One region of the Halanaerocella petrolearia genome, then DNA from elsewhere that is predicted to be linked to it. Evidence: riboswitches for the same ligand, from Rfam matches in the RefSeq annotation. Region 1 holds a riboswitch; each other region holds the start of a gene.

Region 1 (7,684 bases):
ATTAATTGCTTCTTTAATATCTTCTGTTGGAATACCAGTTCCACCATGTAATACTAGAGGTAAACCAGCAGTTTCTTTGATTTCTAACATCTCTTCAAACCCTAAATCAGGTTCTCCTTGGTATGGACCGTGAACAGAACCTAAAGCTGGTGCTAATGCATCAATACCAGTCTTTTCAACTAACTTTTTACATTCTTCTGGATCAGCATACTTAACTTCACCTTCAACACCATCTTCTTGTCCACCTACAATACCTAACTCAGCTTCAACAGACACTCCATTTGCATGAGCATATTCAACTACTTCTTTAGTAGTCTCAACATTCTCTTCAAATGGATGATGAGAAGCATCAATCATAACTGAAGTATATCCAGCATCAATTGCTTTCTTACAGCTTTCAATACTTGAACCATGATCTAAATGAATTGCAACTGGAATAGTAATATCCATATCTTCTAATAGACCTTTTACAATATTAACTACCGTCTTAAAGCCACCCATGTAACTAGTAGCTCCTTCAGATACACCTAAGATTACAGGAGAGTTCTCCTCTTCACAAGCTTGTAAAATAGCTTGCGTCCACTCAAGATTATTAATATTAAACTGTCCTACTGCATACTGCTCTTCTTTCGCCTTATTCAACATCTCTGTCATTGATACTAATGCCATTTTAATATAACCTCCTTAGTTATTTCCACTACATAGTATACAATACTAAAGATAAAAGTCCTTCATTTTATCCTATTTTTCGGGAATTTTCCCGATTTTTAGCCATTTGTCTTTTCTAAAGCACTAACTACTCCTTCTAAAATCTTAATCTTCTTCAATTTTCTTAATTCTTTTAAATCTCTTTCAGTCTTTGCTTCTACCTTAGTTACACCATCACATTTTTTACAGATTAGTTCTATTTCATTAGGTAACATTTCAATATCTATCTCTTTGCTACCACACTGACAGACTAAACCACTCTCTTTAGCTATATCATGTAATTCATTTAAAGCAGCTAACATAATATCAGGATTAGTAAAATAATCTTCAAAGTCTAGCTTATCCATCATTTCTTCTAAATACTCTTCTTCTTGTTCAGTTAACTCTTTAACTTCATTATAAGGCCCAAAATAACCCAATTCAGTTCTATTAATAGAGCATTCAATACTTTTAACTTGATTGGCCCAAAACTCATTCTGCTTATAAAAATTTCTATGTTTAGTATCACAGAAGATACAAGGATATTCTAACCAAAAGTTCTGGCCTTTTTTACCAATTACTAATTTATCAAAACCACAATCACACTCTAACTCTAATTTATCTGCACCTGAAAAATCAAATATATTAACTTCCTCTAACTCTAGCTTACCACACTTAGGGCAGCGACATGCTAGAGTAATTTGGTATTCAATTACCATTTTGCTCGTACCTCCTTTGACCACTTAAGTTATTCTTTATCTCTATTCCAATTCCTTTATTTAATCAGAAAAAACAGACTAAATATTACGTACTACAGCTAACTTAACTTGCTTATCAACCTCTAATTTAACCCATTGATTTACTGCTAAATCTTTAAATTTTATCTTTTGTTGATTATTTATCAGATTAGTTCCATCCTGTATCTGAAAGGTCTTTAGTTGAGGTTCCGATCTAGTACCTATATTAACAGTAATCTCTTTTTCTTGCTTATCTATCTCTTTAATAACACCCTTATCTTGATAATGATGTAATACCAATTTCTGTAGCTGATTATTAATACCTAACACTACTACCCCCTGATCACCTACCCTGATATCAGTTAAAGAAGCTGAATAATTATTCCTAATTATATCAAGATTAGATTTTAAGTCATAAACTATTTTTTGACCTGTATTTAGATTTTTAAAAATTATTACTTGCTTATTTACCTCTTCAACTATAATTGAGATACTACGATAAAAAGAATCAATAGTTTCTATTTTTCCTTCTTTATTTAACTCAATTCTAGCCTGTTGAAAATTATCTCCCTTAATTGGTCTTAAAGCTTTCAAAGATACATCTCTGTTATTTAACTGAATTGTAGCATTTAAAGCTAATTTATATTCTGTCATCTCTTCTCTACTTTTTAGTAAAATAGTGTCTTGATTAGTATTAACAGCTACTATTTCTCCTATTCTCTCTAAATCACCTTTAGCAGAAACTACAGTAGTCAACATCAACATAAGAACAATAACAAACGTTATGTATTTCTTCATCTTTATCCCTCCCATTTGATTATTCACTAATATTATTTACATTTTTTAGTAATTATATACCAAAAAAATAAAAAAGTAGGTAAAGAATTAACTTTACCTACTTCTTGAAACTACTTATTATTGATATAAAGTGGCACTTTGTGCCACGCTATCAGCAAATGGGTTTTATTACGTAAGGTCTTGATTTCAAGACCTGAAGGATCTGTCGTCTGCTAGGTGCAGATGGTCTTTATCACGAAAAGTTTCTATGAAACTCATAGGGTGAGCTAAATCAAGTTCAAATCATAAACACATCTCAAATCCTTAAAGTGCAGGAATCGTAAGGGAAAAATTTTTAACAACTTAGTTTAATCAAAACTAGCTATAACTTCCATCTCGATTCCTACATCCCTAGGCAACTTAGCTACCTCGACACAAGACCGAGCTGGCTTATGTTTACTAAAGTAATCGGCATAGACTCTATTAATCTTATCAAAGTCATCCATATTACTAATAAATAAGGTAGTTTTTGCTACATCAGACAATTCTAAACCTGTTTCTTTTAAAATAGCCTTCACATTCTCTAAAACCTGCTTAGTCTGTACCTCAATACCTCCTACTATTAGGTCATCATCTCTTTCTGAATCTGGGTCTAAAGGTATTTGTCCTGATAAAAATAATAAATTACCACACTTAACTCCTTGTGAATAAGGGCCAATTGCTGCTGGCGCCTCTGTAGTACTGACTGTCTCTAAATCTGCCATTTGAATACCTCCTAGTTATTTAGTTTACAGTGTATAGTGTATAGTGTATAGTGTACAGTTAACATCAAATAATATAATCATTGATAATCAATGTCAGGAATTACTACTCAAATAACTTATACCCATGCTCTTTTAGAGACTCATAAATCTTTTGAGCATGTTCACGGTTTCTTGTCTCTAACTCTAACTCTACTTCTGCTGAATCAATAGGAATCCCATCCTGGTGATGATTATGATGAATTGAAATTACATTTGCATCTGATTTGGCAATTCGATTTAAAAGTTGTTGTAGATTACCTGGTTGATCTTTGAGTATAGTCTTGAATCTGACTCTGCGACCTGCTTTAGTCAAACCACGTTCAATGATTCTAGAAATCATATTGACATCAATATTACCACCACTTAAAACAGTAGCTATATTTTTATTCTCAACTTCTAATTTATTATTCAAAACAGCTGCTAAAGCAGTAGCTCCAGCACCTTCAACTGTCATCTTGGCCCGTTCTAACAACATTAAAATCGCATTAGCAATCTCTTCATCACAGACTGTTACAACTCCATCAAGATACTCCTGACATAATTGATAGGTTACTGAACCTGGTCTCTTAACTGCTATTCCATCAGCAATAGTATTAGCCTTGTCTAAACTAATTATTTTATCTTGCTTTAATGATCTTTTCATAGCTGGAGCACTAGCTGCCTCAACTCCAATCACTTTTACTTCTGGCTTTATTGTTTTAGCTGCTACAGCAATGCCAGAGATTAATCCTCCCCCACCAATTGGGGCTAATATAATATCGACTTCTGGTAGATCTGCAAGGATTTCTAAACCAATTGTTCCCTGTCCTGCAATCACTTCTGGATCATTAAAAGGATGTAAAAAAGTTAAATTTTGCTCTTGTTGTAACTCCATTGCTTTATTATATGCTTCATCATAGACAGTTCCATACAGAACAACATTAGCTCCATAATTCTGTGTAGCTGTTACTTTAGCAATTGGAGCATCCTCAGGCATTACAATAGTAGCTTGTAGACCATTCTTAGTAGCACCTAAAGCAACTCCTTGGGCGTGATTTCCTGCTGAAGAAGCAATAACTCCTCGTTCCCTTTCTTTTTCAGTTAAATTGGCTATCTTATTGTAGGCTCCTCTAATTTTAAAAGAACCAGTCTTTTGTAAATTTTCTGCTTTAAGATAAATCTGGTTATTACTTAATTGGCTAAAAGTTGTACTATAACTTAAATTAGTTTTATGTATAATTCCTGTTAAATTTTTAGCAGCTTCTTTTATCTTATTTAAAGTAACTTCCATTATAAACCTCCTTGGTTGATAGTGCTATAGCTATCAGCAAATAGTTTCTATTACAAAAGGTCTTGTTTTTTAGACCTGAAGGATGTGTTGTGAGTAGATGGTCTTTATCACAAAGAGCTTCTGTGAAAAATCTGCTAATGGCACACAGCACACGACACATGACTGTATCACCTATGGTGACACAATTATATACATAATATACCATTAATAAAGCATACAGTTATTAAGATTATCCCCTATTAAATATAAAAATATAATTATCAACAGTGTTAAAATAAAAAAATCCTCTTCTTAAGAAGAGGATTTTACTCTTCTCATCTTTCAAAGTTCCACTAGAAAACTTTGTAGGAGTTGGCACCTTCCCTAATCGGGGGTTGCCGGGCTTCATTGGGCCAGTCCCTCCACCACTCTGGATAAGAATATAAAATTATTTTATTTTAAACTATATTAACATCTTTATCTAGCTATGTCAATTCTAATTATTTAAAGCCGCCTCAACAAATCCTTTAAATAATGGATGTGGGCGATTAGGACGTGATTCAAATTCAGGATGGAACTGACTAGCTACAAACCATGGGTGGTCCTCTATTTCAACAACCTCTACTAACCTATCATCTGGAGAAACACCAGATAAAACTAAACCTGCTTCAGTTAATTTTTTACGATATTGATTATTAAATTCATAACGATGGCGGTGTCGTTCATAAATTACCTCTGCTTCATATAAATCACGACAGACAGTATCTTCTGGAACCTTGCAAGGATATAATCCTAATCTCATAGTTCCACCTTTTTCTTCAACATCCTTCTGCTCTGGCATTAGATCAATTACTGGATAAGGAGTATCATCATCAAATTCAGCACTATGTGCTCCTTCTAAACCACATACATTACGAGCAAATTCAATTACGGCACACTGCATTCCTAAACAGATGCCAAAGTATGGAACTTCATTCTCTCTAGCATACCGAATTGTTTCAATCTTACCTGGTACACCTCGATCACCAAAGCCACCCGGCACTAAAATACCATCTACATTAGATAAATGGGCTTTAGCACCATCTTCTTCAACATCTTCAGCATGAATCCATTTAATATCTATTGCCGTATCATTACTTACACCAGCATGTTGTAATGATTCAACAATACTAATATAAGCATCAGGTAACTCAACATACTTACCTACAATGGCAATACTTGTATCATTACTTAGATTCTTCATTTTATTTACCATTTCTCGCCATTCAGATAGATCTGGTTGCTCTACTCGAGAATGTAAATCTAACTTTTTAAGAGTTATATCTGCTAAACCTTCTTGTTCTACAATTAATGGCACATCATAGATACATTCTGCATCTTTAACTGGAATTACTGCTTCTTCATCAATATCACAGAATAAAGCAATCTTATCTTTAACTTCTTTGGTTAACTCTCGCTCACTACGACAAATAATCACATCTGGTTGAATACCTAACCGTCTTAATTCTTTAACACTATGTTGAGTTGGCTTTGTCTTTAGCTCATTTGCTGCATTAAGATATGGAATTAAAGTACAGTGAATATACATTACATTCTCTGGGCCAAAGTCATGTTTACACTGTCTAATTGTCTCTAAGAAAGGTAGCCCTTCAATATCACCAACAGTACCACCAATTTCAACTAAAGCCACATCAACATCTTCATTATCACCTAATCGTTCCACTCTAGATTTAATCTCATCAGTTATATGAGGAATTACCTGTACTGTACCACCTAAATAATCTCCGCGTCGTTCTTTCTTCAATACTGTAGAATATATCTGTCCAGTTGTTACATTAGAATTTTGATTCAAATCAATATCAATAAATCGCTCATAATGTCCTAAATCTAAATCTGTCTCGGCACCATCATCAGTTACAAAAACTTCTCCGTGTTGATAAGGATTCATAGTACCTGGGTCAACATTAATATATGGGTCTAACTTCTGAACTGTAACATTTAACCCTCTCTCTTTTAACAATCTACCTAAAGATGCAGCTGTAATTCCTTTTCCTAATGAAGAAACAACACCACCAGTTACAAAAATATACTTTGTCATTAATAAATCCTCCCTTTAATATAGTGTCATGAGTCGTGATTTGTGTGTCCTGAGCTAAATTCTTTAAATTTTTAAACTCATAGCTCACAGCTCAAGACTCATAGCTTGAAACTTTATATCAATTAAATTCAACTTTTATAATTAAAATTAGATAGTAATCAATAATCTATGTGAATAATGCTTATATCTTATTCACGCTGACACTATCCGTCAGACGTCTATCTTAACCATATTATAAGAAAAAGACTAGAAAATTCAGGCCTTCCTAAATTTCCTAGTCTAAACATCTTAATTTAACATATTAACTAACATAAAACCTAAATAAATACCGATAATTCCCATAACTCCTGATAAAGTCGGTGGAGCTGGAATAGGCAAGTCCAAAAAGGAGAATAAACCTCCAACAATTAAACCAGATAATGTAGATAATAACGCCTGGTTCACTTTAATTCCTCCTTAGTATACAATCCCTCTCCCGCCCACCCGAAAAAAATCGGGCCAACAAATAAAGTTAACAGTTTACAATTTACAGTTGACAGTTATTATAAAGATTAAATAATAAATATAGAATTAAAATATTTATTCTCTATTCACTATAATCTATTATTTATTTTCTAACTGTAAACTGTCCACTATCAACTATCAACTACTACTACATGCTTTCTGGCGCTGAAACACCTAATAAATCAAGTACATTAACTAATACTTGCTGAGCAGCCAATGTTAAGCATAATCTAGCTCTCATTAACTCTTTATCATCAACTAAAACATGACATTTATTATAGAACTTATGGAAAGCAGAAGCTAAATCATAAGCAAATCGAGCTATATGATGTGGCTCTCTACTCTTTGCACTTTCAGCTATCTCTACAGGATAATCAGCTAACTTCTTAATCAGATCTAACTCTGTTTCCGTCTCTAACTTAGTAAAATCGACTTGATCAAAGTCAGGTATCTCAACCCCTTCTGCTTCTATCTGATCTAAAATACTAGAGATACGGGCGTGAGCATACTGGATGTAATAGACTGGATTGTCTGTTGATTCCTTTTTAGCTAACTCTAAATCAAATTCTAACTGACTATCAGTACTACGCATCACATAGAAATAACGAGCTGCATCTTTACCTACTTCTTCAACTACATCTTTAAGAGTGACAAAATTACCAGATCTCTTAGACATCTGCACCTGATTACCATCACGTAATAAGCTAACCATCTGAACTAATATAATCTGTAAAGCCTCTTTACCATAGCCTAAAGCCTCTACTACAGCCTTCATCCGCTGTACATATCCATGATGATCAGCACCCCAAATATTAATTACTTCATCAAA
Region 2 (7,684 bases), 1.2 Mb from region 1:
TAAAATTCTTGTTGTAAGTTATTTAAGATTAAATTAATCTTTTCTACATTTAGTTGCTGGCCTGTATACTGTAATCCAATTAATGCGTATAAACCCAAAGAAATAATTAAACTAGGGGTTACAGTAAAAGCCATGTGTTTAATATGTTCAAACAATTTACTTCCTGATACTGCTGGGGCCAAATTCGTCGTATCAGATAACGGAGACATTTTATCTCCAAAAAAAGATCCAGATACAATAGCACCAGTAGCAATAGGTAATGGAATATCTAGACCTTCAGCAATACCAATTAAAGCTACTCCAATAGTACCAATAGTAGTCCAAGAACTTCCTGTTGCTAAAGAAACAAGTCCACAGACTAAGACAGTAACTACTAAAAAAGTTCTAGGCGTTAAAAGTTGTAAACCATAATAGATCATTGTCTGCACTGATCCACTTAAAATCCATGTTCCAATTACAGTACCAATAATCATTAAAATTAAGATAGAACCTAATCCAATATTAATTCCTTCTATAATAAAATCTTCTATATCTGACCAGGAATAACCTAACTTAAAGGCAAATAAAATAACCACTCCAATACTTAATAATAATGGAATGTGGGGGGCTGTTTCTAACTTTAAAATTCCAAAACTTAACATAAAGATACTAATCCCAATTACTATCAATGCTGATACAAATTTTGGTTTATGTCTACTCATCTAATCACCTCAATTAATGTTTAATCATAATTAAACCTCCTCAACTAATGAGGAGGCAATAGTTTATTTATAGCCCTGCAATCTGTTCGATTTCTGTTGTAGAATAGCCTTCTTCTTTTAATTTAGTTTTAAATTCTGTTAAATCTTGAATATAAGACTTAATCACTTTACAGTCTCCTCTGATTTCATACTCTCCTAAACTAGCTGGGATTAAAACTGTCTCTCCTGCAGTTAAATCTACTTCTCCATCTTCATATACTAAGCGAGCTCTTCCTTCTAAGTTCATAAAGACATAAAATCTCTCTCCTTGGGCACTGGCTTGATAACTATCAGTAATATCTATAGTTTCTGTAATAAAGTAAGGACATGCCACTAAAATTTTTCTTAAATTTCCTTCTTCTTCAATCTCTAAGCCCTTTACTTTATCTGGAGGTGTAGTACCAAAATCAATTACATCTAAAGCAGATTCAATATGTAACTCTCTTGGGGTTCCATCCTTCCCTATTCTATTCCAATCATAGACTCGATAAGTAGTATCAGAATTCTGTTGAATCTCAGCTAGTAAGATACCTTCTTCAATAGCATGTACAGTACCAGTAGGAATATATAATACATCTCCAGTTTCTACATTAACTTCAACTAAATCATCTTGTAGTCTTCCTTCTTCAATTGCGGTAGCAAATTCTTCTTTCGTTACTTCTGGTTTGACTCCATAGACTAATTTAGCATCTTCTTTAGCATCAATTACATACCACATCTCTGTCTTACCTAATTCTCCATCTTCATACTCTGTTGCATATTCATCATCTGGATGAACTTGAACAGATAGTTTATCATTAGCATCAAGTAACTTAATTAACAGTGGAAACTTTTCATAATCTTCTTCTTGGGCTTTACTTCCTAGAATTTTGGCCCCTTGTTCCTTAATAATATCCATCAACTCTTGGCCTGCAAATTCACCATTAGCAATCTTACTGCTACCATTTTCATGGGCTGCTACTTCCCAACTCTCACCTATAGAGTCATTAGGTAAATTTCGATTAAATTCTGTAGATAAAGTATCACCGCCCCATATTTTTTCTTGATAAACAGCTTTGAATTTTAAGGGATGCATCTTTATCATCCTTTCTAATTAATTATTAGAGAATACCAACCTATTATATCTAATTCTGAATTCCCTTCATAAGAAATAACTCCAATAATCTGTTCTTTAGTTAATCCTTCCTTATTTATCTTTAAATATAAACGATTATTTATCCTGCCCCATATCTCATTCTTTTTATTTGCAAAATAAGTGAATTTATTAAGTATTTGTTTGCTTTTTGGATTGATTAAATAAACTTTAACTTTATCAGCTGGTTTAGATTTAAATTTAATAGATAAGTATAAATTCTTAATAGTATTATAAGCGGCCAGATTAATAATATCTCCTTTTTGTAGCCAACTATTAGTATTATCCTTACTTATTGTCTTTTCTGTTTTCAAGATGATTTCTTTAAAATGTTTTAAAGAAACTAACTGAGGAAGATTAATAGGTTCAAAAGTAGCAAATAGTTCATTTTGTCTAATAAAACTATGTAAGTAATCTTGAATTAAAAATTGTGTTTTAAAGCTTTTTATAGATCTATATTTCTTTTTAACTGCTTGTGATGATAGATGATGATAATTCCAAGTAAGGTTGCTTATTAATTCAGTAGGAGGCTGTAAAGAAGAGTCTGGATTATACCCTCGAGGTTGAGGATAATCATTCCAATGCACTAAATAATGATAGTGTGGGATTGAAAGATTATCTTTAGCTAAAATCAGTTTAGTTATTAAAGCAGTTACCCAATGGTCAGGATGTTGATCATTGAGATGAGAAGTATAAATTATATCTGGCTTATAATTAATAATCTCTCTTTCTAAATCAGTAACCAATTCTTGTCTAGTCAACGAATAAAAATTACCATTTAAAAAGATCTCTTTAAGGTAGCCATCAGGAAATTTAAGAAATTTAATCTGCTTTCTATCTAATCCTAATTTAGTTAAAGCAGTAATAGATTCTTGTCTTCTTATAGTAGCAAATTCAATTAGCTCTTCTAAATTAGTAACTATCTTTTTAGAAAATAATTTTCTAGCCCAGTAGTAACCTTCACCACTAGTCATAAAGATTACTTTTACCTGATCACCCTGCTGTAAATGTTGAGAAATAGTACCACCTGTTCCTATAATCTCGTCATCAGGATGTGGAGCTACTATTAATATATCTTTAGCTTGTACACCAAAAGTTGTAACTACAATAAGCGTTATTATTAAAATTAACTTTAGATTATTCATTCTCTGCCTCCAATATTTTTAAATAATGAGACTAAAATAATAATTATTTCAAAATAATTACTAAAGTAAATCCTAATAGTTTGACTTTTTGTTTCATTATAGTTTCTCCTTATCACAATTTCAACTCAATATCATATCATGTAGTAGTTAGTTTAAGAAAGGAGAATATTTATGGATTATAATTATGGCTATGATAATATGGCATTTATTGTCTTTTTAATTTTAATTCTCTTGTTACTAGGTTCTGATTATTAAAGTACTTAAAAAAAGACCCCAATATTGGGGTCTTTTCTGTTATTTTACTTGGTTGAAAGCTTTCTCTAAATCGGCGATAATATCATTAACATCTTCAATTCCTACTGATAATCTGATTAAATTATCTGTAATTCCAGCTTCTTCTTGTTCTTCTTTAGAAAGTTGCTCGTGAGTAGTAGAAGCAGGATGGATAATTAAACTTCTTGTATCTCCTACATTTGCTAACAAGGAACATAACTCTACATTGTTAATTAACCTCTTACCTGCTTTAAACCCACCTTTAATGCCAAAACAGAGCATACCACCAAAGTGCCTTTGTTGTTTTTTAGCTAATTCATGCTGAGGATGACTTTCTAAACCTGGATATCTGACCCACTCTACTTCAGAATGATCTTCTAACCACTTAGCTACTTTAAGTGCATTCTGAGAATGTTTTTCCATTCGTAGAGACAATGTTTCTAGACCTTGAATGAAAGTCCAAGCATTGAAAGGACTTAAAGCTGGTCCTGTATCACGATAACCTTCGGTTCTAGCCTTTAAAAGGAATTCTTCTGGACCAAGAATAATACCTCCAATAGAAGTTCCATGGCCTCCTATATACTTAGTTGTAGAATGAACAATAATATCTACTCCTAATTCAAGTGGTTGACATAGATAAGGAGTATTAAATGTATTATCCATAACTAACTTCAAATCATACTTATGGGCCAACTCTGCCACAGCTTCAATATCAACTATATCTAAAGTAGGATTACCAGGTGACTCTAAATATAAGAACTTTGTCTCCTCATCAATAGCTTCTTCCCAGTTATCTAAATTATGAGGGTCTACAAAAGTTGTTTCAATACCATATTTAGGTAATGTCTCAGAGAAAAGATGATAAGTTCCTCCATAAACATACTTTGAAGAAACAATCTTGCCGCCACTTTCTGCTAATGTAAGAGCAGTTAAGTTAATAGCTGCCATACCAGAAGAAGTTGCTAACCCTGCCTCTGCACCTTCTAATTCTGCTACTCTCTTCTCTAAGGCTTCATTCGTAGGGTTACCAATTCTAGTATAGATATCTCCCTTTTCTTCTAGTGCAAATAGACTAGCTGCATGGTCTGCATCATCAAAAACATAAGAAGTTGTCTGATAGATAGGTACTGCTCTAGAACCTCTATTATTTTCCTCAGGATTATATCCTCCATGTAAAGCTTTAGTTTCAAAACCATACTCTTTTTCTCGACTACTCATTTTAGTTCCTCCCTTTATTATAATTAACAATATTCTATTCACTATTATTTATTCTTTACTTTAATAATATAAAATAAAAAAATCTCTTCTAGTAAGAAGAGATTTTTTACTCTTCTTATCTTTCAATACCTGACTGGTATTGCAGGAATTGGCACCTTCCTTAATTAGGAGGTTGCCGGGCTTCAGCGGGCCAGTCCCTCTGCCACTCTGGATAAGAACCTAAATATTCAATTTAAAATAATAATAACATATCTTAATAATTATGTCAACTTACTAATTTACAAAAGACTACTTTAACTATCTTTTCACATATTTACATATTAACCCATATTATGTAGTGACTCATTAGAAAGTGGGATAGGTTATAAAAACTTTTTAATTACAAATATCCCAAATTAATCCGCTAATGAATAATATATACTAAACCTTTACCCCCTATCCGATAAGGAGGTGAGATAAATGGTTGATAAAGTTAAAATAACTACAATAGGTCCTATGGAAATAAGATCTTATTCTTCCACTGAAGATGAGTTAAAAGAAACTAAAGATAGAGGAGGTGCCAAAATGGCTGAAAATGAAATCCAACAAGAAGTTGTCTGTCCAGAAGAATGTGTTGGCTGTCCAGAGGGTTGCCCAGATATTGGCCCAATAGAGGCTTGTATTCCTCCTGAAGATATTGAATTCTGCTTTACTCTAGTTGTTCCTGCTGGTTTCTCTATTCCAGGTGACACTTTAGCAGAACAAGAAGAATTCATTGCAGAAAACTTTGATGTTGCTGCCTACTTCTTAGAAGAAGAAGGATGTTTTGAATGCTTTTCACAGGAATGTGCTATTGATACAGAGTTTACAGGTGTAGGTGTAACTGAAGTATTTATTGAGGGCTGTATTAAGCTAATAGGTGGTTTATGTGTAGCAAGTGACTCTGCTCCTGAAACAGGATCTCAAGCTCCTGTATGTACTTCGACTATCATATGTGTTGATGAATTTACACCAGTCTGTTTAGATAGTGAGGCTAGTTGTGAAAATCTTCGTGTTATTGGAGCTAATGATATAATAGTTGATTTTGTAGAGACTACCTGTAGTGAGTTTTGTAGAAAAGATGGAGATGAGATTTGGGAGATAAGAGGAGTACTTGAATTTGCCTGTGGTCCATGTCCTATTGAGCAACCAATTGATGACTGTTAATGACTGATAGTGTGGGGGAAATCCCCCACACTAATTTAATCTTCAATCTTTATGATTTCTACTTCTTTTACAGCCTCTTCAATCAACTTATCAACTTCTAATTCCTCTTCTCCTTCTCTTATCTGTTCTAAAGTCGGATGAGTCTCAGGAGTCTCAGGAACAAAAACAGTACAACAGTCTTCATAAGGCTGAATAGAAGTCTCATAGGTTCCAATTTCTTTAGCTTTTGCCTCTATCTCTATCTTATCTAAGCCAATCAATGGTCTAAAGATAGGCATGGTTGCTGCTATATTTGTTACATGCATAGAACTTAATGTCTGGCTAGCTACTTGGCCCATACTTTCACCAGTCACTAATCCTTTACCGCCTTTCTGTTCTGTAATCTTCTCAGCAATCTCTATCATTTTCCGGCGCATAATAACTGTAGTTAAATCAGCAGGACATTTTTCGTTAATCTGTTTTTGAATCTCAGTAAAATGAACAACATGTAGATCCATCTTACCTTGATACTGGGCCAACACCTTTGTTAGATCAACTACCTTTTCCTTAGCTCGATCACTAGTAAAAGGGAAACTATGAAAATAGATTGGAGTAGTCTCTACTCCTCGTTTCATAGCCATCCAATTAGCTACTGGACTATCAATTCCACCTGATAGTAAGACTCCTAATCTACCTGTAGTTCCTACAGGTAAACCACCTACTCCAGGTAGATCCTGAGTATAGATATAGACGTGATTATAACGCACTTCAATATTTAACTCAATTTCAGGGTTATATAAGTCAACATTTAGTCTTCCATCAGGGGTATTTTGTAATACATATGCTCCCATCTCTCTATTTAGTTCCATACTATCTAGTTCAAAGCCTTTATTGGCCCTGCTAGCACTTACCTTAAAATTAACAGTTCTCTCTTCAGCTGGTAAAGCTTCTTTTACAGCTGCTAAACTAGCCTTCTTGACTTGATCTACATCAAGAGCAACTCTTCTAGTGGGACAGATGCCTACTATACCACAGACTTTTTGCAGTCTATCAATTACTCTATCTTCTGCTAAATCAGTTGCTGCAAAGATACGTCCTGAAGTCTTATAAACATTAACCTCTGCTGTTTTATCAATAGCTGTCAGGGCTTGTCTAATATTACTAACTAGTTTATCTTCAAAAACATGGCGGTTCTTTCCTTTAGTTCCTATCTCACCGTATCTGATTAAATATAGTTTCTCCATTATTATCACCTCTATTTTTATAGTGTACAGTTTACAATTTACAGTGTACAGTTAATTTTAGTTCAAGATTGAATTTAAGTTTGAGTCTGAGTTAATCTTCATTTATAATTTAATTTATTATTTGATTTTAGCTCAAGGCTCATGACTCACAACTCATAGCACATCACTACATATATTTTCTTAACATAGCTACTTTATCATTTAATATATCTATTGTATAGTCTATTTCTTCTTTAGTTGTCTCTGCACTAAGACTAAATCGCAAGGCACCTGTTATTAAATCCGGGCCAACTCCTAGTGCCTTTAAAACATGAGAATCAGCTTGACGTGAAGAACAGGCAGCACCTGTCGATAGATAAATTCCTTCTTCTTCTAGACTATGTACTAACACTTCTCCTTTTAATCCAGCAACAGACATATTGACTATATGAGGAGCTCCTTCTTTTACTTCTGGCCCATTCAAAAAGACACCATCTAGTTCTGTTAAGACTCTATTCACTAGATATTTCTTAAGCTTAAGCATTTGATTGATCTCCTCTGTACTAGGTAAGAACTTAATAGCTTCACCAAAACCAGCAATTCCAGGTACATTTTCAGTTCCTGGTCGTAACCCCTCTTCTTGCGAACTACCCAGTAGTAGAGACTTTAATCTAGTATTGGAGCTGACATATAAGGCACCTACGCCCATTGGCCCGTGTACTTTATGAGCACTCATAGAGTAGAGGTTGATTCCTAATTTATCAGGATAGATATCAACTTTACCTAAAG
Region 3 (7,684 bases), 1.2 Mb from region 1:
TAAAGAAGATGTCTGTGCTCCAGTTGGTTTAGATTATTTAGATTATGTAGTAGAGAATATTGCCCTTCCTTTTGTAGCAATTGGAGGAATTAAAGAGCATAATATAGATATAGTAAAGAATAGAGGTGCTAATTGTATCTCTATGGTAACAGAGATTGTAGGGGCTGAAAATATAAAAGAAAAGATTCAAAGTATTAGAGAAAAAATATAATATTGATAGTCGTGAGCTGTGAGCTATGAGTCTTGAGCCAAATTAAATTTAAAGTCATAAAATATTTTAATACCTTAAAACTAAGGTACTGCTGAGAATTAGATTTTGTTTGAATGTAGAAATTTTAAACTGGCTCAAGACACACGACTCACGACTTATTACTTATTTAAGTTATTTCATTTATAACATCTAAGAGAATATCTGATCGATTAGCTGACATAATATGAATTCCATCAATTAAATCATAAGCTTGTTGTAAGAACTGACTAGAGATCTTTATTCCCTCTGATACTCCTTGTCCTTCCATTCTAGCTAAGATACTTTCTGGGATCTCAATTCCAGGGACAGTACTATCTAAATACTTAGCCATTTTATAACTAGTTAAGGGTAAGACTCCAATTAAGATTGGTACATTAAGATGTTTAGTTTTGTCTAAAAATATTTTTAATAGGTCTAAATCATAGGCAGGTTGGGTTTGAATAAAATCAGCACCATTTGCTACCTTGGTTTCTAGTCTTTCAATCTCTTCATCTAAATCATCGGCACCCAAATTACCAGCTGTAGCTACTGTTAAATCAGTAGTTCCAGTTAATTGATTATCATTAGTATCAGCACCTTGGTTTAGTTTTTGGACTGTCTCAATTACTCCTACTGAATTAGTATCAAATACAGGACTAGCTTGAGGATGGTCACCTTGAGTAGGATCATCTCCAGTGATAGCTAGTATATTATTAATTCCTAAGTTGACTGCTCCTAATAAATCAGCTTGTAAAGCAATAATATTCTTATCACGACAGGTAACATGAGGAATAACTTCTAATCCAGTCTCTTCTTGAATCAAATGACCTGCCATAATAGAACTCATCTTCATCTTAGCCATTGGTGAATCTGTAACATTAACTGCATCTACTTTTCCTTTTAATTCTTTAGCTACTGAGAAGATTTTACTACAATCTGTTCCTTTAGGTGGGGTAACCTCAGCTGTAATAACAAAATCTTTAGTTTTTAATTTATTTTTTAGTGACATAATCAATTCTCCCTTCTCGAATATAGTGTCAGTGTGAGTTAAAACTGATATATTATATATAATTTGATTGCTCAATTATCCATTCTCAATTAATTCTGCTGCCTTCTTAACTGCTTCTACTGCATTATCAGCATATCCATCTGCATCTATATTTTTAGCATAATCTGCTGTAACAACTGCTCCACCTAGTAATACTTTAGTTTCTGGAGCTACTTCTTTAAGTTTAGTTGTAATCTCTTCCATCCTAGGCATAGTAGTAGTCATTAAAGCACTTAACCCTACTAAATCAACTTCATTAGTAATAACTTGCTCTATAATTTCTTGATTAGCTACGTCTTTACCTAAATCAATTACTTCAAAACCATTATTTTCTAACATTATTTTAACAATATTTTTACCAATATCGTGTATATCTCCTTTAACAGTAGCTAAGAGAATAGTACCTAATTTTTTTTGCTCGCCTTCTTCTTCTAACAATGGTTTTAACTTAGAAAAAGCCTTCTGCATTGTTTCTGCAGCCATCATTAGCTGGGGAAGAAAATAAGTTCCTTCATCATATTTGGCCCCTACTTCTTTAATTCCAGTAATTAGAGCTTGATTGATAATAGTTAAAGGAGAGTAATCATCTAAAGCTACTTCAAGTTGCTTGATGATATTCTCTTTATTTCCCTCTAGAACTGATTGATGGATTGTAATCAAAATATCCTCATCTGTTGTAGTGTCTTCTACTTTATCTTTAGTGTGATTTTCCTCTTGTTCTTGATCAGCATAGGATTCAAGATATCTCTTTCCAGCTGGATCACGATTTACTAATAAATCACTAGACTTTACAGTAGCTTTCATAGCTTGACTAGTTGGATCTAAGATTGGAGCATTAAGTCCTGCTTGAATAGCCATAGCTAAATAGGCTGTATTTACTTCTTCTCTAACTGGAAGACCATAGGAAATATTACTGACACCTAAGACTGTAGCAACTCCTAATTCATCTTTGATTAGACGAATAGCTTTAACGGTTTCTTGAACTCGCTCTTGTTCAGCACTAGCTGCTAAAGCCAAAGTATCAATCCAGATATCTTCTTTATTAATGCCAATTGCTTGAGCTTGCTTAACAATTTTTCGAGCAACCTTTAATCTTCCTTGAGCAGTAGGAGGGATGCCATCCTCATCTAAAGTTAATCCTAAAACTGCTGCACCATACTTATTTGCTAAAGGAAGAACTCGTTCCAAACTTTCCTGTTCACCAGTTACTGAGTTGATTAATGGTTTACCTACTACTTGTTGTAGCCCCGTTTCTAATACCTCTTGATTAGTTGTATCAATAGAGACTGGGACATCTACTACATTATGGACTGTCTCTAGGGCCAACTTCATAGCCTGAGCTTGATCAATTTCTGGTACTCCAACATTAATATCCAAAATATCAGCTTCAGTTTTAACCTGCTTAGTAGCTTCTTGAGAAACAAGTTCCATATTATTTTCAGCTAGTTGATCTGATAGCTTTTCTCGTCCAGTAGGGTTGATTCGTTCACCAATGATTCGAGTTGGTAAATCATCAGAGATAGTTACTGTTTTAGTTCGACTAGTTAATCTAGTTTCTTTAATAACTTCTCCTTTGTTAGGTGTAACATTTGTTACTTGTTCTTTAACCAACTTTATATATTCAGGAGTAGAGCCACAACAGCCACCAATTATATTGGCCCCTGCCTTGATAAAGTCTGGAATATAATCTGCCATTTCTTGAGCTGACATAGGAAAGACTGTCTGGTTATTATCATCTAAGATTGGTAACCCAGCATTAGGTTGAACACAGATAGGAAGGTCTGTCTCTTGATCTATAATCTCTACTATCTCTACTAATTTCTTAGGACCTAAGCTACAGTTGGCCCCAATTGCATCAGCACCAATAGCTTCTAAAACAGTGACTGCTGTTTGAGGGTCAGTTCCTGTCATTGTCTTTAAATTCTCTTCATAAGTTAAATTACAGATTACAGGAAGATAAGTTTCTTCTTTAACAGCAATTAAAGCGGCTCGAGCCTCCTGTAGATCAGTCATAGTCTCAATATTAATCAAATCAGCTCCAGCTTCCTCTAAAGCTTTAGCCTGTTGAGCAAATACTTCATAAGCTTTCTGAAAAGATAGATCTCCTAAAGGCTCTAATAACTTTCCAGTAGGACCAATAGAAGCTGAAACAAATACATTATTATTAGATGCTACTTCTCGAGCCAACTTTACGGCTTGGCTATTTATCTCAACTACTTGATCCTCTAAGCCATACTCAGCCAACTTAAGGGAGTTGGCCCCAAATGTATTAGTCTGAATAATATTACTGCCGGCATTTAGATAACTTGTATATATCTCCTGTAGTATCTCTGGGTTAGTTAAGTTTAATTCTTCTGGGCAGTCACCAACTTCTAATCCTTTATTCTGTAGTGCAGTACCCATAGCACCATCTAATACTAGAATCTCATTTTCTAATCTATCTAATAAATTACTCACTACTACATACTCCTTTCTTACTCTATCTATAATTATCTATTTTTTGATCTTAACTGCAAAGATGTAGTTTAATTGATATAAAGCGTCACTTTAATATCACAGCGATGAGCTATGAGCTGTGAGTCGTGAGCTAGAAATCAAACGTAACAAGCTCATTAATGTAATGGGTTTGAATTGGCTCATGGCTCATAGCAGATAGCTAACAACTACTATTCATACACACAAGTTTCAAATTCACAATTTTGGCAGTTAAAGTCACAACTAGGTCTATCTGATTCAACATTACCTAATCCTATCAAGGCAGTAATTGACTTTTGAGGATCTAGTATGTAACCAGAACTAAGGTTAATATCTAACTCTTCTCCATCTAAAAGATCTAATAATTCAGGTTGCATATCTAATTTAGTATCACCATAACCAGGGCTAAACCGCATTGTTAGATGGGATAAACCTCTGGTTAGAGATTCTTTTTTAATTAATCTAGTTACTTCATTAGCTACTTCTTCTACTGCTGCTGAACCTACTGCATCTAAAGTAGTTGCTTTAGTTAATTCACCTTCAGCAAAAAGTTGATTTACCTTCTCTTCTAATTTATATCCTATAGTTACTGCTAAAAGAGCTACTTCTTCTTGGTCAGCTAATAAGTCAGCTATATCCTGACTCTGAAAGGTAAATTTTTCTGCTCCTAAGCTAACTTTATCTTGATCAATATCTATCTCTTCTAAGATGATATATTTTCCTTTAGGTTCTAATAGGGGAGTGGCTAAATCTATTGTATCAGAGATTATCTTTTCCACTTTAGCATTAGATTCAGTCTGTTCTTGATAACCTAATTCTTTCTTCACTTCATATTTAAGAATTTCAATTGAGATATCTTGGATAATAATCTACACCTCCAATAAAAAAACCTCTTCTTATAAGAGAAGAGGAGTTATCATCTTCCCTTATTTCTCAGAAGTTAAGACTTCCGCAGGAGTTGGCACCACTGTAGTATCTTAAACTCAAACTAAAAATTACTACTGGTTGCCGGGTTTCATAGGGCCAGTCCCTCCACCACTCTCAATAAGGCTAATATCTATTCAATTATTGTGCATAAGTATAACATCAATTATACTCTTTGTCAAAACTAATTCTTTTTTTAAGTATAACTAAACCTATCTTTTATAAACATAATTAATGTTAAACTGTTAAAAAGGGGAATAAAATAATGACTAATAGTAATAAAGAAGATGCTAAAACAAAAATCAGCAATAACTATAAGTTTAATTTTGCAGTAAATATTTTAGACGGTGCTTTTTATACTTTAGGTATGGGTTTTATCTCAGTTAGTACTATTTTACCTTTATTTGTTCGCCAATTAACTAAATCTAAGTTTTTAATCAGTTTAATTGCAGCTATTATGATGTTTGGTACTACTTTTCCACAATTATTATCAGCTAAGTGGACTGCAGGTTTAGATAGAAAGAAGAGAAGAGTACTAATTTTTGGACTACTACAAAGGCTACCTTTATTGCTTTTGGCTATTTTAACTTATTTACTTGCTTCTAATAATCTGTTATTGTTTAGTTTCTTTTTACTGTGGACATTACATACTATCTTTTCTGGATTAGTTGGCCCAGTATGGTTTGATTTAGTAGCTAAAGTAATTCCTCAGGAGAACAGGGGGAAATTTTTTGGTTATCGAACCTTTTTAAGTAGTTTATTAGAGGTATTCGGGGCTTTGGGAGCTGGTTATATAATTAAGGAATTTTCTTTTCAAATTAGCTTTACTATTCTCTTTGGGATAACTTTTATAGCTATGATGATTTCATATCTTTTTTTAGCTTTAGTTAAGGAGCCAGCTTACCCAACAGAAGATAAAAATGATAGCTTCAAAGAATATATTCAAAAATTATTATCAATTATAAAAAAGGAGATAAATTACCGAAATTACTTGATTGGAGCTGTCTTAGTCCAGTTTATTGGTATGGCTGATGGATTGTTTACAGTAGCAGGCATTGAAAGGTTAGGTTTAAAGGCAGGGGAGGCTGATAAGGTTGTTGGTATTTTTACAGTAGTATTGATTATAAGTAAGAGTCTAACTAATATTTTCTGGGGTTATTTAGGAGATAAATATGGTCATAAGCTGGTAGTAGTAATTGCTGCCTTCTTTAATGCATTAGGATTAGCAGTTGCTTTTTTTGCTCATAGTCTAATTTTTTTCTATTTAGTATTTATTTTAACAGGTATAGCTTTAGGAGGCAATAGTGTTTCTTTTATAACTATCATTGCTGATTTTGCTTCTTCACCTGAGGAAAGAACAGTTTATGTAGGATTAACTAATACAGTTACTGGTTTAACAATGGCAATTATTTCTCTATTAGGTGGCTTATTAGCCGATATATTAAATTATAAAGTAGTTTTTGGTAGTTCTTTTATAATGATTGTCTTAGGAATCATACTTTTATTTTTTAAAGTAAAGGATCCTAGATTATCTTAACAATAAAAATCTGATTTATCAGCAAATAAGTTGACAAAGACAAGAAAGTATATTAAAATAAAAACAGATAATTTTTTTATTTATTAACTTATTTAATTCCATTAAAAAAGTTTTGTTATAAGTTCTTGATATTCTTTTTTATTTGTTATATACTTTTTATAGTCAAGATTATAATCAAATAATCACTAAATAAATAGTAACTTTCAAAAGTTACTATTTATTTAAACCAACTTAATTAATTTGATTAACTAAGTTGGTTTATCTATAAACTTATATAAAATAGGAGGTGTATCTAAAGGGCAAAATAGATTAGATATTACTTACATCATTAGGATAAGCAATAATATAAGTATATAATTGTTATGTAAAAAAATAATTTTCTTTCATTCATGATTATTAATTAGGAGAAATAATCTGAAATAAGTCTATAATCAAATAAAATTCATTATAAGTTCATAAGATTCTCCTTATCTAAACTACTCAATAAGATAAGGGGGCAATTTAAAATGGATATTTTTACAGTTGGATCATTTATATTTTTTACTGCTTTAGTTGCAGTTATTTCTTACAAATTTACTAAAGAAGAAGATTTAGATACTCAAGATGGATATTTTCTTGGGGGTAGAAGTCTTACTGGTTGGATGATTGGTGGTTCTTTAATGTTGACTAATTTATCTACAGAGCAGTTAATAGGATTAAATGCTCAAGGATATACAGACAATATGTCTGTTATGGGTTGGGAAGTTGGCTCGGCAGTAGCCCTAGTAATAGTAGCTTTTTATTTATTACCAAAGTATTTAAAAGGTGGCATTACAACTATTCCAGACTTTTTAGAAGAAAGGTTCGATTCTGGTACTAAAAGAATAGTTACAATTTTATTCTTATTTGGCTATGTTTTTAACCTATTACCACCTATTCTTTATACAGGAGCTAGAGGAATCAGTGGTATGTTTAATATTCCAGAAACACTAGGAGTTAGTCAGTGGACTGGATTATGGATTGCAGTCTGGGGTATAGGAATTGTAGGTTCTATTTATGCCATTTTTGGCGGGTTGAAAGCTGTAGCAGTATCAGACACAATCAATGGTATCGGATTATTTATTGGAGGATTGGCTATTCCGATTTTTGGGTTATTTGCTCTAGGAGATGGATCTTTGATTGAAGGTTTTCAGACTATTATGCAGAATACCCCTGAGAAACTAGATGCTATAGGCTCATCATCAGATCCAGTACCATTTAGTACAATGTTTACTGGAATGTTATTAGTTAATTTATTCTACTGGGGTACAAATCAATCTATCATTCAAAGAGCATTAGGAGCTAAAAACTTAAAAGAGGGCCAAAAAGGGGTTCTTTTAGCAGCAGGTTTGAAACTATTAGGTCCTTTATTTTTAATATTACCAGGAATCATTGCTTTTAATATGTTTGGTACTGGCTTAGAACCGACTAATGCTTATCCTATGTTAGTTAA
Region 4 (7,684 bases), on a different contig from region 1:
TCTAATTACAGCAAACTTAGCTACTTCCTCTACAACTCCAATTACTCCAACTGATAACATAAATAATATTAATAAGTTAGGTGGATTAGCAATTAAATTAGAAAAAGGATATTCAATTATTCCTACAGGAATGATTACTAATGCCCCATATAAGAAGGCTAATAAAACTAATCTAGTTGGTTCAGGTTCATATTTATCTTTACGGTAAAAAAAGTAGACCCATAATAACCCAGGTAATAATGATAGCACTAACAACCAAAATAAACTCATAGTTTACCTCCTTAATTATTAATATTATACCTTCTTAAAGAGGTAATTATTCTTAAACAGTATCAGTTTAAAGTTTCACTAAATAGATACAAAAATAAAAAAGCAGTGTATAATTAAATACACTACTTAAACTTGATTATAGAAAATAATTTAGATTAAAATGAAGGCTCCAATTAATACTAAAATAATAATTCCTAATACCCCAAATAATAATAGTATTTCCTGATCTAAATCAAAGGATATATCAGATTCAGGTTGTGACTGATCAACTTTATTTTTGTTATTTGACAATGTTTTTAATTTTACTTCCCGACCAACAACTAATTTGCCATAAATATTTCCTTTAAATTTAAGCATTACTTGGTAGCGATCTAATTCTTGATTATGCATGACTCCTTCAACAGCCCCGACTACTTTTCCTTCCTGCTGCTGTAATAATTCAGCAATATCCTGACCAATATTTCTATCATCTATAACCTCAACTACCAATTTCTCTCCTACCTGAATGTTAGTAACTCGTTTACCTTGTACTGCAGATACAATTGGAGAACACTTTAGTTCTAATTTAGTATCTGACATTTCTAGACCACTAGTATTTTCTTCTGATTCATCTTCAGAAGTACTATCTTCTTCTACCTCTTCTGTAAATAACTCAGGATAGGTCTCTTCTAATTGTGAAATAGTAAGTGGCTCTATTTTTACTTCCAACTTAATCGATTCTTGAATTATCTCTTCTATCTCTTCCTTAAATACCTCATTTACCCCTTCAGTGTCATCTTCAGTCATTGCTATTAACAAATCTTCTCTTTTTGAATTTTCAATCTTTTCAATTAAATCTCTTTTTCTTTTTCTACTTCTATAACCTACTTTTAAATCACTAATAATTGTCGCAAACTGACTTAAATCATCTTCTAGTCCTATATCTAATCCTTCATCTGTTATAACTAAGTCCAGCTTAAGTAATTGATTATTTTCTATATTAAAAACAGCATTTATTAAACCATAAGTTTTATTTCTCCCACCATAACTAAACTTCCCTTTAGTCCAGAAATACTCTTTAGCCTCATCAAACTGACCATCTGTTTCTATTTCCTCCTGATTTAAATTTTGATCTGCCATAAATATCACCTTTATAGACTGTTTTTGGACTTCTATTATTGTAATTATATACTCGCTGTCCTTTTACCTCTTTAAGCATTATAAATTATCAAACTTTTTTATTTATTAGATATATTGTGTCACTTAAAGTGACACAGCTGTCTGCTGTGTGCTATGTGCTATCAGCCAATTCAAAAAAACAAGACCTTTCGTAATAGAAACCATTTGCTGATAACTGTGGCACAAAGTGCCACTTTATATCAATCAAGCTTCATTTAAAAATACTTAAATTAAAAATAGACATGCCCAAATGGACATGCCTGTTAAACTAAAATACTGATACTATAGCTCCATCATATTCTTTTTTAATATATTCTTTTACTTCTTGTGAAGTAAGAGCTGCTTTTAACTTCTTCAATAGTTTATTATCCTTATCTTTAGTTCTTACTGCTAAGACATTAGCGTAAGGAGAATCACTACCTTCAATAATGATAGCATCTTTAGTAGGAACTAGATCTGCTTCTAGTGCATAATTAGTATTAATAACTGCTGCAGATACATCTTTTAATACCCTAGGCAACTGAGCTGCTGACAGCTCATCAAATTTTAAGTTCTTAGGGTTCTTAGCAATATCAACTGGAGTAGCTTTCAATCCAGCATCATCACTTAGCTTAATTAAACCAGCAGACTCTAACAATAATAATGCTCTTCCTTCATTAGTTGCATCATTAGGGATAGCAATTGTTGATCCCGACTTCAACTCTTCTAATTTATTAATCGTTTTAGAATAAAGTCCCATTGGCTCTAAATGTATCTTAGCAATATAAGTTAAATCTAATCCTCTATCTTTCTTAAAGTTATTTAAGTAAGGAACATGCTGAAAATAGTTAGCATCAATACTACCATCTGATAAAGCCAGGTTAGGAGTTACATAATCAGTGAATTCTTTAACCTCTAAAGTAATACCTTCTTTAGCCAATTCAGGCTTAACTACATTCTTTAAAATTTCAGCATGAGGAACTGGAGTAGCTCCTACTACTAACTTCTGTTTTTTCTTTGCTGTTTCTTGATTACTACCACATCCTACTGCCAATGCCACTACCAATAATAAAACTACTGATAAAAATAATCTCTTCTTCATCTTCTCTCCTCCTCAGTTTTATATAATTTACAGTTTACGGTTAACAGTGTACAGTTAAAATTCAAAGTACAGTCAAACTACTAAATAAATCAAAATTAAACTCCTTATATATTAGAGATAAAAACATTGCTATTTTTGAAATATAAAAAGTATAGTTTATTAATCATTCTAACTGTAAATTGTAAACTGTTAACTGTAAACTACTTTTAACTATGATCCAATCTAGCTGCCAACCAATTACCAAAACTCTGGACTGACTGGACAAGAATGATTAATAGAATTACTGTCTTAACCATAATTCCCGTCTGAAAACGATGATATCCATATCTAACTGCAATGTCACCTAAACCTCCAGCCCCAATTGCTCCTGCAATAGCTGAGAAACCAATTAAAGTAATTGCTGTAATAGTCATTCCTAGAACTAAAGAAGGCAGAGCCTCAGGTAATAAAACTTTCTTAATAATCTGCCATGGAGTAGCTCCCATACTTTGAGCAGCTTCTATTACTCCCTTATCTACTTCTTTTAAAGAGCTTTCTACTATTCTACCTATGAAAGGAATAGCTGCTGTAGTTAATGGCACAATAGCAGCTGTAGTTCCAACTGAAGTTCCTACAATAACTCTAGTAATAGGAATCAAAGATACCATTAGAACAATAAAAGGAATAGAACGAGTAATATTAATAATAGTACTAAATAATAAATTCAAATACTTATTTTCTAAAATATTCTCTTGAGCTGTAACTACTACTCCTACTCCTAAAGGAACTCCAAATAACATAGCTACTAACATTGAAATCCCAACCATATAAAGAGTCTCTTGAATACCAGTTAGCAATAAACTATTATGCTTAGTTAGAAATACTAGTAGATTCTGCACCTTCAATCACCTCAATTCTTACTCCAGAATTATTCTTAAGATCTTTAATACTAGATTCAATATTATCTCGTTCTCCTGTTAATTCAATAACTAAAGTTCCAAAAGAAGTCCCTTGAATCTTATCAATATTTCCATATAAGATATTAGCTTCAACCTGGTGAGTATGAATAAAATCAGAGACAATTGGTTCTCCAGCTGAATCACCAGTAAAGCTTAATTTTATTAACCGACCTTGGTCAGGATTATTGACTGTAACACGTGATAGTAATTCAGATGGTACATTAGCATTAATTACCCGTTGTAAGAATTTCTTAGTTACTGGCTGTTTAGGAGCTGTAAAGATATCAAGTACATCTCCCTGTTCAGCAATTCCTCCTTCTGCTATAACAGCTACTTGAGTACAAATTTCCTTAATAACTTCCATTTCATGTGTAATAAGCACAACAGTAATTCCTAATTGTTGATTAATATCCTTTAGTAATTCTAAAATAGAATGAGTTGTTTCAGGGTCTAAAGAGGAAGTCGCTTCATCACACAGTAGAACTTTAGGATCATTAGCTAATGCTCGAGCAATTCCTACTCGTTGCTGTTGTCCTCCACTTAACTGACTAGGATAATTATCAGCTTTATCTTCTAAATCAACTAACCTAAGTAATTTATCAACTTTAGGTTCTATTTCAGCTTTCTTCTTGCCAGCAAGTTCTAAAGAAAAAGCTACATTCTCTGCTACTGTACGAGATTGTAATAGATTAAAGTTTTGAAAGATCATTCCTATATCTTTTCGTGCAGCACGTAATTGAGAAGTACTTAATTGAGTTAAATCTTTGCCATCTATAATTATTTGCCCTTTAGTAGGACGTTCTAATAAATTCAGACATCGAATAAAGGTACTTTTTCCTGCACCACTCGGGCCAATAATCCCAAAAATCTCGCCTTCATCAATCTCTAGATCAATTCCTTCTAATGCTGTGACTGGTCCTTCTTCACTTTGGTAGGTCTTGGTTAAATCCTTAATTTCAATCATTACTACATCTACCCCTTCTAATCTATTAGGTTTGAGTCAGCTTATATTTCAATCGATAGTTATTACAAGAGACTTACTAGCTGCTTTTGATTGATATATGGTGTCAGTAACTAGTGAATTTATTACGAAAAGTCTGACTGACACTAATTCCTCACACTCATAGCTTGAAATAAAAAATCCTCTTCCCAATAAGAGAAGAGGTTATAGTCTCTTCTCTTATCTCTCAGCTCATGCACTGCAGGAGTTAGCACCGGGTACTTATAAAAGTAAGTACTGGTTGCTGGGTTTCAACGGGCCAGTCCCTCCACCTCTCTAGATAAGAGTATGCGTTATTTAGTTAAGTTACAGATATAATAACAACTCTAATTAAACTTGTCAAGAGATTTTTTCTTAAGCCATCTCCTTTAAAGCCTTACTAAGCTGATCAGGACAAGAAGTCTCGTTACGACAAGTAATTCCTTCCAATTTATCTGCTACTTCTTCTATCTTAGACCCTTCTACTAAGGCAGCTATCCCAGATAAGTTACCATTACATCCTCCTACAAACTCTACTTCTTCAATTACTCCTTCATCATTTACATCAAATTTAATCTCTCTAGCACAAACACCTGTTGTTTCAAATGACTCCATCTTTATTGCCTCCCATATTAACTTTTTTTCTCTAGTATATTGGATTTATTAATAACAATCAAACTTAATTGATATAATATAACATTACATTATATCAATAGTTGACAGTTTACAATTTACAATTGACAGTTAAAACCTAAAGTCAAAAACTTATAAACCATTAAAATATAAAATAATTTTTTAATCCTAAATTTACTGACACTCATTCCTCACACTGAAGTTATTTAACATGCTTACTGAAAGGAATACACATTGGAGTCTCATATAATGGATCTTCAATAATCTTAGCCTGCATATCAAAGACAGATTCAACTAATTTAGCCGTCATAACCTCTTGAGGTGTCCCCTGAGCAACAACTTCTTTGTTATTTAAAGCCACTATATGATCAGCATAGCGACAAGCTAAATTCAAGTCATGCAGTACCATTATAATAGTACAGTCTTGAGCTTGATTCAACTCAAAAAGTAGATCAAGGACTTCTATCTGATGGGCCATATCTAAATAAGTAGTTGGTTCATCTAATAGGATAGTATCTGTACCTTGGGCCAATACCATAGCTATCCATGCTCTCTGACGCTGACCACCTGATAGAGAGTTGACTGGTTTGTCAGCCAGTTTAGTCAATTGGGTATCTGCTAACGCCTTATTAACCATTCTTTCATCTTCTTTAGACCATTGTTGTAACCAATTTTGATGAGGATATCGCCCCTGCTTAACTAGCTGTAATACAGTTAATTCTTCTGGGGCAGTTGGCCCTTGAGGCAGAATGGCCATCTTTTTAGCCAATTCTTTAGTAGATAACTTACTGATATCAGACTTATCCAAGATTATTGAACCAGTTTTAGGCTTTAGTAATCTAGCTAAAGAACGAAGTAAAGTAGACTTTCCGGCTCCATTTCCACCTACAAATACTGTGATTTCACCTTTAGGTAGCTGTAAATCAAGTTCATCAATGATTATTTCCTCTCCATAGCCTAATGTTAAATCTTCAGTCTCTAATACATGTTTCATAATTCTCTACTCTCCTTAAAATAATTTATATCCTACTTGTTAAAGTATTTGTCACTTTCAGTGACATAGCTATCTGCTGTCTGCTGTCTGCTATGTGCTATGTGCTATGTGCTATGTGCTATGTGCCAAATTCAAAACCTCTGCAATCAAGATCTAAATTATATAACTTCTTTAGTTTTAAAAGATTTGAATTATTTTATGGTTTTGACTTTGAATTAGCTAACGACTCATAGCTCACAGCTAATAGCTATTTATTAGTCTTATATAATAAGTAAATAAAATAAGGGGCACCAATAGCTGCTGTAAAAATACCTGCTGGTAGATCAAGAGGTAGAAAAGCTACCCTAGCAATCAGGTCAGCCAATAGTAAAATCAGACCTCCTAATAAAGCCGATGTTGGCAATAAGACTTCAAAAGTTGGGCCAACTAATTTTCTTGCTATATGAGGCGCCATCAGACCTACAAAACTAATACCACCTGCTACTGATACAGATGAAGCAGCTAAGCCAACACTAATCAACAATAAAATTAACCTCTTCTTCTCTACTGCACTCCCAACTCCTTGAGCAATCTCATCTCCTAAAATCTGCACATTCATATCTTTAGCATACATAAAAGCAATAGGCAACAGTCCCACTAACCAAGGAAGTAGAGTCAAAACATCACTCCATGTTGTAGCATAAACACTTCCTGTCAACCAGACATAAGCTTGACTAGCTAAATAAATAGGACTGAGTATGATTAACATCGTTGTTAAAGCCTGCATAGTAGCACTCAATCCAATTCCTATCAATACTAGACGTACTGGAGAAACTCCATCTTTCCATGCTAAAGTATAAACTAAGATTGCTATCAAACCTGCTCCTAAGAAAGCTGCAACAGGCAACCACTTAATACTGACTGTCAAAGAATTATTTACATCTGAAGAAGTAAAGTAAGACAAAAACAGAACTGCTCCTGCAGATGCTCCTCCTGTAATACCAATAATATTTGGTGAAGCTAAAGGATTTCTAATTATCCCTTGCAAAATAACTCCTGCTACAGCTAGTGCTGAACCAGCAAGTAAAGCAGTAATAACTCGTGGCAATCTAAAAGAACGAATAACAAGAATTTTAGCCTCTGTACCAGATCCAAATAAAGCTTTCACTACTTGAACAGGAGAAATATACATATCACCTACTCCGACACTAAAAATTACTCCTACTACAGTAAGTAATAGTAAACTGGCTAATATGTATAATGCTTTTTTATTAACTAGAAAGGATAGATTTCTAAATCGAAAACTTCTATACTGTTTCATCAGTTACCAATCCTCCTACGAGCAATATAAATAAAGAATGGAGTCCCTATAAAGGCAGTCATTACACCAACTGGAACCTCCTGTGGCATAATAATATACCTAGCTCCAATATCTGCTAACAATAATAGTATAGCTCCTAATAAAGCAGAGTAAGGAAGTAACCACCTATAGTCTCTACCTACTAAAAAACGAGCTAGATGAGGAATAATAATTCCTATAAAACCAATTGGCCCTGCTACTGCCACTGAGCTACCTGCTAATAAAACAATAATAACTCCAGCCATTAATTTAACTAGAGCAGTCTTCTGACCTAATCCTTTTGCTATATCTT

The links. A riboswitch is a leader RNA that binds a small molecule or an ion and turns the genes downstream of it on or off. The one in region 1 is predicted to bind S-adenosylmethionine.
Region 2: linked by a shared signal. The riboswitch ahead of ACYQ39_RS01280 (O-acetylhomoserine aminocarboxypropyltransferase/cysteine synthase family protein) and the one ahead of ilvA (threonine ammonia-lyase) in region 1 are both predicted to bind S-adenosylmethionine.
Region 3: linked by a shared signal. The riboswitch ahead of ACYQ39_RS01130 (hypothetical protein) and the one ahead of ilvA (threonine ammonia-lyase) in region 1 are both predicted to bind S-adenosylmethionine.
Region 4: linked by a shared signal. The riboswitch ahead of ACYQ39_RS09720 (methionine ABC transporter ATP-binding protein) and the one ahead of ilvA (threonine ammonia-lyase) in region 1 are both predicted to bind S-adenosylmethionine.

Annotation. Positions count from the first base shown of each region.
Region 1 covers NZ_BAAHXW010000001.1:1,427,670-1,435,353, forward strand. Annotated here, with positions in the region: gene fba (class II fructose-1,6-bisphosphate aldolase) at 1-669, opposite strand, end outside; gene ACYQ39_RS07210 (hypothetical protein) at 768-1,406, opposite strand; gene ACYQ39_RS07215 (hypothetical protein) at 1,485-2,222, opposite strand; gene ACYQ39_RS07220 (RidA family protein) at 2,570-2,965, opposite strand; gene ilvA (threonine ammonia-lyase) at 3,069-4,274, opposite strand; SAM riboswitch class I at 4,586-4,694, opposite strand; gene pyrG (CTP synthase) at 4,750-6,351, opposite strand; gene ACYQ39_RS07235 (XapX domain-containing protein) at 6,640-6,795, opposite strand; gene argS (arginine--tRNA ligase) at 7,004-7,684, opposite strand, start outside.
Region 2 covers NZ_BAAHXW010000001.1:232,589-240,272, forward strand. Annotated here, with positions in the region: gene nhaC (Na+/H+ antiporter NhaC) at 1-701, opposite strand, end outside; gene ACYQ39_RS01270 (type I phosphomannose isomerase catalytic subunit) at 769-1,815, opposite strand; gene ACYQ39_RS01275 (PIG-L deacetylase family protein) at 1,830-3,017, opposite strand; gene ACYQ39_RS01280 (O-acetylhomoserine aminocarboxypropyltransferase/cysteine synthase family protein) at 3,312-4,508, opposite strand; SAM riboswitch class I at 4,621-4,726, opposite strand; gene ACYQ39_RS01285 (hypothetical protein) at 4,968-5,693, shown strand; gene thiI (tRNA uracil 4-sulfurtransferase ThiI) at 5,729-6,916, opposite strand; gene ACYQ39_RS01295 (cysteine desulfurase family protein) at 7,083-7,684, opposite strand, start outside.
Region 3 covers NZ_BAAHXW010000001.1:200,155-207,838, forward strand. Annotated here, with positions in the region: gene thiE (thiamine phosphate synthase) at 1-211, shown strand, start outside; gene ACYQ39_RS01120 (methylenetetrahydrofolate reductase) at 378-1,238, opposite strand; gene ACYQ39_RS01125 (homocysteine S-methyltransferase family protein) at 1,314-3,734, opposite strand; gene ACYQ39_RS01130 (hypothetical protein) at 3,944-4,579, opposite strand; SAM riboswitch class I at 4,676-4,803, opposite strand; gene ACYQ39_RS01135 (MFS transporter) at 4,942-6,213, shown strand; gene ACYQ39_RS01140 (solute:sodium symporter family transporter) at 6,720-7,684, shown strand, end outside.
Region 4 covers NZ_BAAHXW010000002.1:497,989-505,672, reverse strand. Annotated here, with positions in the region: gene ACYQ39_RS09740 (PrsW family glutamic-type intramembrane protease) at 1-270, opposite strand, end outside; gene ACYQ39_RS09735 (hypothetical protein) at 421-1,389, opposite strand; gene ACYQ39_RS09730 (MetQ/NlpA family ABC transporter substrate-binding protein) at 1,697-2,509, opposite strand; gene ACYQ39_RS09725 (methionine ABC transporter permease) at 2,716-3,387, opposite strand; gene ACYQ39_RS09720 (methionine ABC transporter ATP-binding protein) at 3,359-4,411, opposite strand; SAM riboswitch class I at 4,625-4,734, opposite strand; gene ACYQ39_RS09715 (TIGR03905 family TSCPD domain-containing protein) at 4,802-5,041, opposite strand; gene ACYQ39_RS09710 (ABC transporter ATP-binding protein) at 5,262-6,053, opposite strand; gene ACYQ39_RS09705 (FecCD family ABC transporter permease) at 6,301-7,353, opposite strand; gene ACYQ39_RS09700 (FecCD family ABC transporter permease) at 7,353-7,684, opposite strand, start outside.